3 regions of the Janthinobacterium aestuarii genome follow, and region 1 is predicted to be linked to each of the others. Evidence: predicted binding sites of a transcription regulator. Region 1 holds the regulator's gene; each other region holds the start of a gene.

Region 1 (4,547 bases):
GTGCAGATGGCGCGTGAAGCGGGCGCGACGAAGGTCATCTTCGCCTCGGCCGCGCCACCGGTGATCTACCCGAACGTGTACGGCATCGACATGCCGACGCGCGACGAGCTGATCGCCTACGGCCGCACGACGGAAGAAGTGTGCCGCGAAATCACGGCCGACTACCTCGTGTACCAGGATATCGGCGCGCTGAAGCAGGCGATCGCCGACGTCAACCCGGCCTTGACGAACTTCGAGGCATCGTGCTTCGATGGCGTGTACGTGACGGGCGACGTGTCGCAGGAATACCTGGACCGCCTGGAATATGCGCGCCACCATCCGAAGGCGGCAGCGCCCGAAGATACGCCGCGTTCCCAGCTGAACCTGAACCTCGCTACTACCGAGGCTTGATACTGGGCCCGGCTATTGCCGGGCTTTTTTTGGGGTCAGACCCGTCGGGGGCATGCGCGCCAGTGGTGCGCATTCCGATCCCGGAGGGACTGACCCCAGCACTTGCCTTGGGTTAAGCGGCAAGACGAGTATTTGGAACTTCCACCATGACCAACAAAAAAACCTACGGCTTCACCACCACCATCCTGCACAACGACCGCCGCAAGGGTATCGAACACGGCTCGCTGCACAAGCCCGTGCATACTTCCGTTGCCTTCGGTTACGCCGATGCGCGCCAGCTCGCGTCCGTGTTCCAGGGCAAGGAGCCGGGCTTCCGTTATGGCCGCCAAGGCAACCCGACCGTCTCCGCGCTGGAAGACAAGGTCAACAAGATGGAAGACGCCGTGGCGACTTTGTGCTTCGCCACCGGCATGGGCGCCATCGGCGCCGTGGTGCAATCGTTGCTGCGCGCGGGCGACCATGTCGTGTCGTCGGCCTTTTTGTTTGGCAACACCAACAGCCTGTGGCAAACAGTGACGGGGCAGGGCATCGGCGTGTCGTTCGTCGACGCCACCGATGTAGCCAATGTGGCCGCGGCCATCACGCCGGCCACGCGCATCGTGTTTGTGGAAACCATCGCCAATCCGCGCACGCAAATCGCTGACCTGAAGAAAATCGGCGACTTGTGCCATGAGAAGGGCATCTTGTACATCGTCGACAACACGATGACGACGCCATATCTGTTCCGCCCGAAAGCCGTGGGCGCGGGCCTGGTGGTCAATGCCTTGACGAAATCCATCGGCGGCCACGGCAATGCCCTGGGCGGCAGCTTGACGGACACGGGCGTGTTCGACTGGACGCAGTATCCGAACATTTTCGAGAACTACAAGAAGGCGGCGCCCGCGCAGTGGGGCATCGCGCAAATCCGTGCCAAGGCTTTGCGCGACTTCGGCGCCTCGCTGGGGCCGGAAGCTGCGCATCATATCGCCGTCGGCGCGGAAACCATGGCCTTGCGCATGGATCGCACCTGCTCGAACGCTTTGGCGCTGGCCACCATGCTGCAGGCGGATCCAAGAGTGGCGGCCGTGCATTATCCTGGCCTGGCGTCGCACCCGCAGCATGCGCTGGCCACCGACTTGTTCCGCAGCTATGGCTCGTTGTTCAGCTTTGAGCTGAAAGATGGCATCGACTGCTTCGATTTCCTCAATCGTCTCAATCTTGCCATTCCCGCCAGCAACCTCGGCGACACGCGCACCCTGGTCATTCCCGTCGCCCACACGATTTTCTACGAGATGGGTGCCGAGCGCCGCGCCAGCATGGGCATCGCCGAATCGCTGATCCGCGTGTCCGTCGGTATTGAGGACGAGGCGGATCTGCTTGAGGATTTCCGAGGAGCGTTGGAGGGCTGAGAGCGGTGTTGGTGATTAGGCCATGTGCCAGTTGTGAGGCAAACTAAAAACTGGGGTCAGACCCGGCGGGTCTGACCCCAGCATGCAGTTTAATGCCAGCTGCGCATCAAGCCTACCGCCAAACCTTCCAGGGCGAATTCATCTTCCGGTGACACGGTGATCACCTTGAAGTCCGGATTTTCCGGCAGCAGTTCGATGACGGAGCCCGTCTTCTTGTAGCGCTTGACGGTGACTTCGTCGCCGATGCGGGCGACGACGATCTGGCCATTCTTGGCGCTGTCGACCTTTTTCACGGCCAGCAAGTCGCCATCCATGATGCCGGCGTCGCGCATGGACCAGCCGCGCACCTTCAGCAGGAAGTCGGGTTTGGCCGAGAACAGGGCCGGGTCGACGTTGTAGCTCGCTTCCAGGTTTTCCTGGGCCAGGATGGGCGAGCCTGCCGCCACCCGGCCGATCAGGGGCAGCGACATCAGCAGGGCTGCCGGCACTTTCGACGGCGGCGCTTCGGCGGCCGCACCGATCAGGCGGATGCCGCGCGAGGTGCCGGGCGAAATCTCGATCGCGCCCTTGCGGGCCAGGGCCTGCAAATGCTCTTCGGCCGCATTGGCCGATTTGAAACCCAGTTCATTGGCGATTTCGGCACGGGTGGGAGGAAAGCCCGTGTTTTCAATCGCGTCCTTGATCAGGTTCAGGATTTGTTCTTGTCGTGCTGTCAGCTTGATCATGAGCGGTGGGTGCATACTAAAATGCTGTCTATATGAACAGTCTGTATTTTTGTACAGTATCGCCCACTATGCAAGGGGATTTCCGTGTTTTGGGCGAATTTCGCAAGAAATACTTGTCCGCGGCCGGAAAGCACGGCGGCGCACGGGCTTTTCAGGCGCTTGTGGAAGGAATGATTGAAACGTTTGCAAAAGACGGTTATAATCTTCGGCTGACCTTCCCACACCCGTCTTGACGCCGGGGTGGGCGATTATCAATCCGACCTGAAGGAGTTTGCATGCGTCATTATGAAATAGTCTTTATCGTCCATCCGGACCAAAGCGAGCAAGTGCCCGCGATGATCGAACGCTACAAAGCCAGCGTAACCACCCGCGGCGGTTCGGTTCACCGCGTGGAAGATTGGGGCCGCCGTCAAATGGCTTACTCGATCCAAAAGCTGCCTAAAGCACACTACATCTGCCTGAACATCGAATGCGACAACGAGACCCTGGTCGAGTTGGAAACAGCATTCAAATTCAATGATGCCGTGTTGCGTCACCTGACCGTTAAAATGAAGAAAGCTGAAACAGCTCCTTCGCCGATGATGAAATCGGTACAACGCGAAGACGCGGCCAAAAGCCACCGCACCGAAGCACCAGCAGCCGCTCCAGCCGCAGCAGCAGCAGCTTAATTCTTGACCAGGATCGTGCGCTGAACCAGCTACAAGTAACCGCCATCATTGCCGAGCGCGAAATATTGCGCTATACCCCGGCAGGGCTGCCGATTGTGAATGCAGTATTGCAACACAGTTCGCAGCAGATGGAAGCAGGGATTGCCCGTTTGACCGAGTTTGATGTTGCAGCGCTAGCCGCTGGCGAAATCTCAGGCAGGTTCAGTCAGGCAAGCTTGGGCGGGGTGTATCAGTTCACGGGTTTCCTGGCCAGGAAGAGCCGCAACAGCAAGAGTTTGGTGTTTCACATCATTGATTTTAGTGCAGTCACCCCGACTAGCGCATTTTAGATACAGGAGCCTGACATGGCATTCGGTAAAAAGTTCGACAAAAATAAGCTCAAGCTTAAAGAAAAACGCAAACAGCAAAACCCGTTGTTCAAACGCAAGAAGTTCTGCCGCTTCACCGCAGCTCACGTTGAGCAAGTCGACTACAAAGACGTTGACACGCTGAAAGACTTCGTCCAAGAAAACGGCAAGATCATGCCAGCACGCCTGACCGGTACCAAAGCGCACTACCAGCGCCAAGTTGACACCGCAATCAAGCGCGCTCGCTTCCTCGCGCTGCTGCCATACACCGATCTGCACCACGCTTAATCGGTCAGATATTCCTGGAGAAGAACTATGCAAATCATTCTGTTAGAAAAAGTTGTTAACGTCGGTAACCTCGGCGAAGTCGTCAAAGTCAAAGACGGTTACGCACGTAACTTCCTGATCCCGCAACGCCTGGCACGTCGTGCTACGGCAACCGCTGTGGCTGAATTCGAAGTCAAGCGCGCCGAACTGGAAAAAGCTGCTGCCGCCAAACTGGCCGCATCGCAAGCCCAGGGCGAAAAACTGAGCGGCCTGACCGTTCAAGTTGCTCAAAAAGCTGGTGTTGATGGCCGTCTGTTCGGTTCCGTCACCAACTTCGACATCGCTGAAGCGCTGACCAAGCAAGGTTTTGCTGTTGAAAAAGCACAAATCCGCATGCCTACCGGCCCGCTGAAGATCGTTGGCGAGCACAACGTTTCGGTTGCTCTGCACACCGACGTGGTCGTGGAAGTTGTTATCGCTGTCGTTCCAGACGCGAACGCGTAATTGTCTGCGGGCCTGGCCCGCAAGCATTGCCGCACTATGAAAAGCCGGGTTCGCCCGGCTTTTTTGTGGCCTTTTTTTCGCTCAATTTCAGCCCTTTATTTTTGCCATCACGCCGAAGCGGGTATAATTCGCGCCATGAACGCCCCCTCTGATCCGCAACTGGATTCCCTCCGTATTCCGCCGCATTCGATCGAAGCAGAACAATCCGTCATCGGTGGTCTGCTGCGCGACAATGCCGCATATGACCGCATCGCCGAC
Region 2 (4,547 bases), 790 kb from region 1:
TGTTCCTTGTCGCGGATGCCATAGGCCAGCGCGGCGGCCGTCGGCTCGTTGAGCAGGCGCTCCACGCGCAAGCCCGCCAGCTGGCCGGCGATGCGCGTGGCCTTGCGCTGCGCATCGCTGAAATACGCGGGCACGGTGATGATGGCTTCCTCGACCTTGTGGCCGAGGAAGGCTTCGGCATCTTCCTTCAGCGCGCGCAGCACCATCGACGACAGTTCTTCCGGGCGGAATTGCTGCGTGCCGAGGGCGATCTTCTTTTCGCTGCCCATGTAGCGCTTGAAGACGGCCGCCGTCAGTTGCGGGTGCGTCTGCAGGCGCTCGCGCGCGGCGCGGCCCACGAGCACAGTGCCGTCGTCATCGATGCTCACGCATGATGGCGTCAGGTGTTCACCGAGCGCATTCGGGATGATGGAAGCCTTGCCGTCGCGCCAGATGGCGACCAGGCTGTTGGTGGTGCCCAGGTCGATGCCTATGATCATCAGATATCCGCCTCCGCCTCATTGCCGTGTTCTTCGATCCAGGCGCGGCGTCCGGCCGCTTCGCCCTTGCCCATCAACATATTGAAACGCAAGGCCGAAGCCATGTGGTCGACTTCACCGAGCGTGACGGGCAGCAAACGGCGCGTGTCCGGGTTCATCGTCGTTTCCCACAGCTGCTCGGCGTTCATCTCGCCCAGGCCCTTGAAGCGCGAGATCGACCAGGCGCCCTGTTTCACGCCTTCCTTGCGCAGCTTGTCCTCGATGGCCACCAGTTCGCCGTCGTCGAGTGCGTAGATTTTCTGGATCGGCTTTTTGCCGCGCGCGGGCGCGTCGACCCGGTACAAAGGCGGGCGGGCGATGCAGATGTGGCCCTTGTTGATCAGGACCGGGAAGTGCTTGAAGAATAAGGTCAGCAGCAGTACCTGGATGTGCGAGCCATCCACGTCCGCATCGGACAGGATGCAGATCTTGCCGTAGCGCAGGCCGGACAGGTCGGGTGTATCGCCCACGCTGTGCGGATCGACGCCGATGGCCACCGCGATATCGTGGATTTCGTTATTGGCGAACAGGCGGTCGCGGTCCGTCTCCCACGAGTTCAAGACCTTGCCGCGCAGGGGCAGAATCGCCTGGAATTCCTTGTCGCGGCCCATCTTGGCCGAACCGCCCGCCGAGTCGCCCTCGACGAGGAACAGTTCATTGCGCGCGATGTCGGACGATTCGCAGTCGGTCAGCTTGCCGGGCAGGACGGCGACGCCCGACGATTTTTTCTTTTCCACTTTTTGCAGCGAACGCTGGCGCGACTGCGCCTGCTTGATCACCAGCTCGGCCAGCTTCTTGCCGTAGTCGACGTGCTGGTTCAGCCACAGTTCCAGCGGCGGCTTGGTAAAGGTAGAGACGAGGCGCACGGCGTCGCGCGAGTTCAGGCGTTCCTTGATCTGGCCCTGGAATTGCGGGTCCAGCACCTTGGCCGACAACACGAACGAGGCGCGCGCGAACACGTCTTCCGGCAGCAGCTTCACGCCTTTCGGCAGCAGCGAGTGCATTTCGACGAAGTTTTTCACGGCGCCGAACAGGCCGTCGCGCAAGCCCGATTCGTGCGTGCCGCCATTCGAGGTGGGAATCAGGTTGACGTACGATTCGCGCACGATGGCGCCTTCTTCCGTCCAGGCCACCACCCAGGCCGCGCCTTCGCCTTCGGCAAAGCCTTCCGAGTCCGGGCCCGCGTACTGCGCGCCCTCGAACAGGGGAATCAGGGTTTCGCCATTCGATACCTGCGCCAGCGTTTCGGTCAGGTAGCCGCGCAAGCCTTCCGCGTACTGCCACGTCTGCGTGTCGCCCGTCTTCGCGTTGGTGAGTGTGACGGTGACGCCCGGCAGCAGCACGGCTTTCGAGCGCAGCAGACGTTGCAGCTCCGTTTGCGAGATGTTCGGCGAATCAAAATATTTTGCATCGGGCCAGGCCGTGACGCGCGTGCCCGACTTCTTGCCGTCGCGTGGGGCGGGGCGGGAATTCAATGGCTCGATCACGTCGCCATTCGCAAACACCATGTGGTGCAAGCCGTTGCCGTCGCTTTCCTTGCGCCAGACGGTGATTTCCAGGCGTGTGGACAGCGCATTGGTGACGGACACGCCGACGCCGTGCAGACCGCCCGAGAACGCATAGGCGCCGCCCGAACCCTTGTCGAACTTGCCGCCCGCGTGCAGCCTTGTAAACACGATTTCCACGGTCGGCACGCCTTCTTCCGGGTGCAGGCCGACGGGAATGCCGCGGCCATTGTCTTCCACGGTGATGCTGCCATCCGTGTTTTGCGTGACGGCGATGTGCGTGCAATGACCGCCCAGTGCCTCGTCGGAGGCATTGTCGATCACTTCCTGAATGATATGCAGCGGATTTTCAGTGCGGGTGTACATCCCCGGGCGCTGCTTGACGGGTTCCAGTCCTTTCAGGACACGGATGGATGATTCGCTGTAGTCGGATGCTGGTTTTTTAGTGGCCATACGTGTTCAAGCTAAGTAAAGACAGTGGTTGGAACGCCAGGCCAGGGCACTGCGGGCGCAATGACAGCGGCGGTGATAACTGTATGAATATACAGTATATCCCGTCCAGCGTCACTGGGGGAGGGCAGTGCGGCAGGCCAGGCGTCCTTGTGCGGACGCTCGCGCATTCTATCTTGTCCCGCGAGCAATAGCGCTACTCCAGGGCAACAACAGTGCGCCTCAGGCGTGGTTTTGCGCCAATTGTGCTGGATTTTATGCGGTAAAGCCCCCGTTTTTACATCTTGTTTACATGCGCCTCCCCAGTCTTTACGAATTTTTTAGACCCTTTTGGCTAATCTGCTCACTATCAAAACAAACCTGAATGAGGGTGGGAATGGATCTCGTGTATCTCGGCTTGATTGCCGTGTTTTTCGTCCTGGCGGCCGGCTTCGCCGTCGCCTGCGACAAATTAGGGAGCGTCAAATGAACGCGTTTTATGTGCTGGGCGCCGTCGTCTCGGCTGGTTTGCTCGTCTACCTGCTGGTGGCGCTGCTGAAGGCGGAGGAACTGTGATGACGACGCAATCGATACTGTTATTGGTGGCTTTCCTGGCCGTGCTGCTGGCCGCCGGCTATCCGCTGGGCCTGTACATGGCCAAGGTGGCCGGCGATGCGCCCGTGCGCGGCCTGGGCTGGCTGCAAAAGCTGGAAAACCTGCTATACCGCTGGTCCGGCCTGCCCGACGACAAGGCCATGGGCTGGAAAAGCTATGCCATCGCCCTGATCGTCTTCAATACCGTGGGCGCCGTCTTCGTCTACGGCCTGCAGCGCCTGCAGGGCTTTTTACCGTTGAATCCACAGGGCCTGGGCGCCGTCAGCCCCGATTCCTCGTTCAATACCACCGTCAGCTTCGTCGCCAATACCAACTGGCAGGGCTACGGCGGCGAACAGACCATGAGCTATCTGACCCAGATGCTGGGCATGGCATGCCAGAACTTCTTTTCGGCTGCCACCGGCATCGCCGTGATCTTCGCGCTGGTGCGCGGCTTCGCCTCGCGCTCGGGCAAATCGATCGGCAATTTCTGGGTCGACCTCGTGCGCTCGACCCTGTACATCCTGCTGCCGTTGTCGCTGGCCCTGTCCGTCGTCTTCATGGGCGAAGGCATGATCCAGAATTTTTCCGCCTACAAGGAAGTGACCCTGCTCGATCACGTGGCGTATGAAACGCCGAAGGTGACAGCCGACGGCCAGCCCGTGCTGGATGCGGCCGGCAAGCCCGTGATGGAAGCGCAAGTGGCGGCGACGCAGACGATCGCCATGGGCCCCGTCGCGTCGCAGGAATCGATCAAGCTGCTGGGCACGAATGGCGGCGGCTTCTTCAACGCCAATTCCTCGCACCCGTATGAAAACCCGACCGTGCTGTCGAACTTCCTGCAGATGCTGGCCATCTTCCTCATTCCCGCCGGCCTGTGCTTCACCTTCGGCCGCATGGTGGGCGACCTGCGCCAGGGCTGGGCAGTGCTGGCCGCCATGACCGTGATCTTTGTCGTCATGACGGCCGGCGTGATGAGCGCCGAGCAGCAAGCCAATCCATCCTTGCAAGCGCTGGGCGTGGACCAGCAGGCCAGCAGCCTGCAATCGGGCGGCAATATGGAAGGCAAGGAAACGCGCTTCGGCATCAGCTCCTCGACCCTGTTCGCGGCGGTGACGACGGCCGCATCGTGCGGCGCCGTCAATTCCATGCACGACTCGTACATGCCTTTGGGCGGGATGGTGCCGCTGCTGTTGATGCAGTTCGGCGAAGTGATTTTCGGCGGCGTGGGCACGGGCCTGTACGGCATGCTGATGTTCGCCATCCTGGCTGTCTTCATCGCCGGCCTGATGATAGGCCGCACGCCTGAATACCTGGGCAAGAAAATCCAGGCCTATGAAATGAAGATGGTCTCGCTGGCCATCCTGATCACGCCAGCCCTGGTCTTGACGGGCACGGCGATCGCCGTGATGGTCGAACCGGGCAAGATCGGCGTGGCCAATCCGGGCGCGCATGGTTTTTCCGAAATCCTGTACGCGTTCACATCGGCCGCCAACAACAA
Region 3 (4,547 bases), 1.4 Mb from region 1:
CGACTGGCAAGCACGTTTCGCCTTTGACAAGCAAACCACGATCCGCGCAGGCATCAAAAACCTGTTCGACCGTGCACCACCGCTGTCGCTGCGCGCTTCGTCGGGCCACCAGGTTGGTTTCGACCCACGCTACGCCGATCCAATGATGCGTTCGTTCTACATCACCGGCAACTACAAGTTCTAATGTGACGTTGTGAATTAGCTTGTCCGAAAGCGCCTTGCACTTCACCGTGCAAGGCGCTTTTTTTATGGCGCGACATATTGCGCAGACGAAAAAAAGGAGCCGCAGCTCCTTTTTTGTACCGGCATGACGGCTGTTACGCCGTCGCTTCGCCGCCCAAGGCTTCGACCACGTCGGCCATCAGCTTGCTCAGCTCGCCCGTCATCAGCATCACGTCGCCGTCGAAACGCTCTTCGTCGTTCTTCGTGCTCGATTCCGTTTCCTTGATCACGTCGAGCGGCTTGACGCTCTTGATGGCCAGCGACTCCGTCAGCACGAATGAGATCTTGTCGTTCCACGTCATGGCCAGGCGCGTGCACTGCTTGCCGGCCGCGATGTGGCGGCGCACGTCGTCCGCTTCCAGGGTGTGGCGCACGTAGCGCACGGTGGCCTTGCTTTCGCCCGTGGCGCGCAATTCCGTATCCATGTCGACCGTGAAGCCGGCAGGCGCATCGTCGGCTTGCAGCCATTCCGTCATCACCGCCACGGGCGAGCGCTGCACGCGCAGGCTTTCCAGCGGCAGTTTGTCGACGGCTTTCAACAGCAGCTTGATGACTTCATCGGCTTTCGCCGGGCTGGCCGCATCGACCACCAGCCAGCCATTGACGGGGTCGATCCACGTCCAGACGTTGCTGCGGATGCTGAAGGCGCGCGGCAGCAGCTCGTCGGCCACGCGTTCCTTCAATTCCTTCATGGCCTTTTTACCAGGCGCAAAGCCTTGCGCTTCTTCCATCTCGGCGGCGCGGGCCTTGGCCACCTGATTGATGACGGTCGCTGGCAGCAGTTTCTTTTCCGTGCCCAGCAAGATCAGCATCTGTTTGTTGACCACGTGGACCAGGCCGCCGTTCGGGCGTGGCGTATCCCAGCCCTGGCGCATCAGATCCATGCTGGTCGCCGGCGTAAATTTGTTCGAGGACAGCGCCTCTTCCAGTTGTTCTGGCGTGTAAGCCCACGGTGCGGGCAGGCGGTAAATCTGAAGATTCTTGAACCACATAGTTTTTGTCTTCCGTTTGTTTCAGTAGTGCCAGGGGAACGCCATTCTACACTTTCGACACGGGAATGCCGTCAAAAGCGCGGACTGGCGCGGTGTTGTTGCTGCGTGGGGAATGCCGCTACAGGGCGGGAAAAAGCTCCGCCTGGGCCGGCGCCTGCCGCGTCACGAGGGCCGGGTCCGACAAGGTCGAGATGCGCACGCCCAGCAGGCGGATTTTCTTGTCAAATGGCACGCGCCGCAAGCAATCGCGGCTGGCGCGCAGGATAGCGGCCGCGTCCGCCGTGGCGCTGGGCAAGGTGATGTCGCGCGTGACGGTGCTGAAATCCTCGAAGCGCAGCTTGATGCCCACCGTGCGCCCCGCCAGCGATTGTTTATCCAAGTCGCCCGCCACGCGCGTGCACAGGCTTTCCAGCTTTTCCGACAGGGTGGCGCGGTCGCGCACCACCTGCAAGTCGCGCTCGAACGTCGTTTCGCGGCTGACGGACTTGGTTTCCCGGCTCGTCTGCACGGGCCTATCATCGATGCCCAGCGCCGCCTGGCGCAGCCAGCCCGTGTACAGGTCGCCGAACTGCGTGCGCAGCATGGCCATGTCGGCCCGGGCCAGCTCGCCGATGGTGACAATGCCCAGCGCTTCCAGCTTGGCCGTGGCTTTCGGACCGATGCCGTTGATCTTTTTCGCCGGCAAGGGCCACACGCGCGTTTCAATATCCTCCGGGTTCAGGATGGTCAGGCCGTCCGGTTTTTCCAGGTCGGAACAGATTTTCGCCAGCAATTTGTTGGGTGCCAGGCCGATCGAGCACGACAGGCCCGTGGCTTCGAACACGGCCGCCTTCAGGCGCGCCGCCATGGCCGGCGCCTGCTCGCCGTATTCGGTCAGGTCGACATAGATTTCATCGATGCCCACGTTCTGGATGATGGGGCACAACTGGGCCACGGCCTGCTTGAAGCGGGCCGAATAGTCGCGGTAAGCCTCGAAATCGGCCGGCAACAAGATGCTGTCGGGCGCCAGCTTGGCCGCCTTCATGATGCCCATGGCGGAAAACACGCCGAACACGCGCGCCGCATAGGTCGATGTGGTGACGACGCCGCGCCCCACGTAGTCGCGCATGCGCGCAAACTGCCGCGTGCCGTCTTGCTGCAGCACGGGCTGCTGCAAGCGCCCGCCGCCGATGACGACGGCTTCGCCGCGCAATTCCGGATATTTCAACAGTTCCACGGAGGCAAAGAAGGCGTCCATGTCCAGATGCGCTATCCAGCGGCGGGCTGCGGGTGGCTCGGGAAGGGGGGAGGCAGATGTGGTCAAGGACACCTCGCGGCGGGATACTGTAGTTATATACAGTATCGCTGGAAATGCCCATGGATGCAAGTTGAAACGCACGCGCAAGGCGGTTGCTTTTCTCAATAGCAAGATTACAATCCTGACACAACTATTCAAAGGAGTCGCCTTGTCTATCGCCCATCACGCTGCGCGCCGCCGGTCCGCCTGGTTATCCATCCTGCCGGCCCTGCTGCTGTCCTCGCTGGCGCCATCCGCGCTGGCCGCCGACGCCGCCACCGCTACCGTCGCCACCATGTCGGCGCCCGTTGCCGCCAAGACAGCCTGGCAGGAAACGCGCCACGGCACGGTCGTCACGGACGACTACCGCTGGCTGCAAAAGAAGACCGATCCTGCCGTGATCGACTACCTGAATGCGGAAAACGCCTACACGGCCGCCGTCACGGCCCCGATCCAGCCGCTGGCCGACAAGGTGACTGCGGAAGTGAAGGGACGCATGCAGGAAGTAGACCTGTCCGTGCCTGCGCGCCAAGGCAATTTCTACTATTACACGCGCACGGAAGCGGGCAAGCAATACCCGATTCACTGCCGCCGTCCTGTCGGCAAGAACGGCGCCTACGATGCGCAGGCGCTTGAAGAAATCCTGCTGGACCAGAACCAATTGGCCGAAGGCCACAAATTCTTTGCCGTGCGCGCATTCAGCATCAGCCCGAATGAACAACTGCTGGCCTACACCACCGACACGACGGGTTTCCGCCAGTACGAATTGCATGTCAAGAATTTGAAGACGGGCAAGCTGCTGGACGACACCATGCCGCGCGTGACCTCGCTGGCGTGGGCGGCCGATAACGCCACCCTGATGCTGGCGCAGGAAGACGTCACCACCAAGCGCTCGGACCGATTGTTCCGCCTGGCCTTGGGCGGCACCTTGCAGCAGGTCTACCACGAGCCAGTGGAACAGTTCGCCATCGGCGTGAGCCGCACCCGCGACCATCGCTACTTCGTGCTCACTGCGCGCAGCACGGATACGAGCGAAGTGCTGCTGCTGCCAACGAGCAAGCCCGAAGGCAGTTTCCAGAGCGTGCTGAAACGTGAAAAAGGCCATCGCTACGGCATCGAGCACCGCGACGGCCAGCTGTTTATTCTGACCAACAAAGAGGCGAAGAATTTCCGCGTCGTCAGCGCGCCGGTGACCGCCCCGCAGCCGAAGAACTGGAAGAGCGTCGTGCCGCACAACAAGGATGCCGTGATCCAGTCCATCGACGTCTTCCAGGGCTATCTGGTGGTGATGGAAAAAGCCCGCGCCCTGAACCGCGCCCGCATCCATGATTTCGCGCGGAAGAACTGGAAAACGGTGCAGTTCGACGACCCCGTCTACCTGGCCACGGCGGCCGGTACGCCGGAGTTTTCCGCCACGCAATTCCGCATGTCCTACCAGTCGCCCGTCACGCCGCCCACCGTCATCGACGTGAGCATGCAAGACGGCAAGCGCACGGTGCTCAAGCAGCAGGAAATCGTCGGCGGCTTTGATGGCAGCCGCTACACGACGCAGCGCCTGTGGGTGACAGCGCGCGATGGCGTGCAAGTGCCGCTGTGGGTCGTCTACAAGAAAGGCGTCAAGCTCGACGGTTCCGCGCCGCTGCTGCTATATTCGTATGGTTCGTATGGCATCTCGACGGAAGCCAGTTTTTCCATCAGCCGCATCAGCCTGCTGGACCGTGGCGTCATCTATGCGCAAGCGCATATCCGCGGCGGCACAGACATGGGCGAAGCGTGGCATGAAGACGGCATGCTGATGAAGAAGAAAAACACTTTCAATGACTTCATCGACAGCGCCGACTACCTGGTGCGTGAAAAATGGACGAGCCCGAGCCGCCTGATCATCCAGGGCGGCAGCGCCGGCGGCTTGCTGATGGGCGCCGTCGTCAACATGCGCCCCGAGCTGTTCCACGCCGTGCACGCGGCCGTGCCCTTCGTCGACGTGATGAACACGATGATGGACGCCAGCCTGCCGCTGACGACGGGCGAGTACCTGGAATGGGGCGACCCGAACCAGA

Evidence for each region. Region 1 encodes LexA, which represses DNA repair genes until DNA is damaged. Its sites were predicted from a motif close to ACTGTATNNNNATACAGT; they were not measured.
Region 2: OPV09_RS26090 (DNA topoisomerase IV subunit B) is a predicted target of LexA. The motif match lies at 2,555-2,572, and genes of this name have one in related genera.
Region 3: dinB (DNA polymerase IV) is a predicted target of LexA. The motif match lies at 2,537-2,554, and genes of this name have one in related genera.

The regions. Positions count from the first base shown of each region.
Region 1 covers NZ_CP142523.1:4,994,397-4,998,943, reverse strand. The annotation lists gene purF (amidophosphoribosyltransferase) at 1-390, shown strand, start outside; gene OPV09_RS22495 (cystathionine gamma-synthase family protein) at 537-1,778, shown strand; gene lexA (transcriptional repressor LexA) at 1,868-2,503, opposite strand; gene rpsF (30S ribosomal protein S6) at 2,779-3,171, shown strand; gene priB (primosomal replication protein N) at 3,192-3,500, shown strand; gene rpsR (30S ribosomal protein S18) at 3,516-3,806, shown strand; gene rplI (50S ribosomal protein L9) at 3,834-4,289, shown strand; gene OPV09_RS22465 (replicative DNA helicase) at 4,425-4,547, shown strand, end outside.
Region 2 covers NZ_CP142523.1:5,783,700-5,788,246, reverse strand. The annotation lists gene OPV09_RS26095 (molecular chaperone HscC) at 1-479, opposite strand, end outside; gene OPV09_RS26090 (DNA topoisomerase IV subunit B) at 479-2,476, opposite strand; gene kdpF (K(+)-transporting ATPase subunit F) at 2,939-3,028, shown strand; gene kdpA (potassium-transporting ATPase subunit KdpA) at 3,028-4,547, shown strand, end outside.
Region 3 covers NZ_CP142523.1:65,611-70,157, forward strand. The annotation lists gene OPV09_RS00260 (TonB-dependent receptor) at 1-184, shown strand, start outside; gene OPV09_RS00265 (recombination-associated protein RdgC) at 318-1,214, opposite strand; gene dinB (DNA polymerase IV) at 1,333-2,517, opposite strand; gene OPV09_RS00275 (S9 family peptidase) at 2,660-4,547, shown strand, end outside.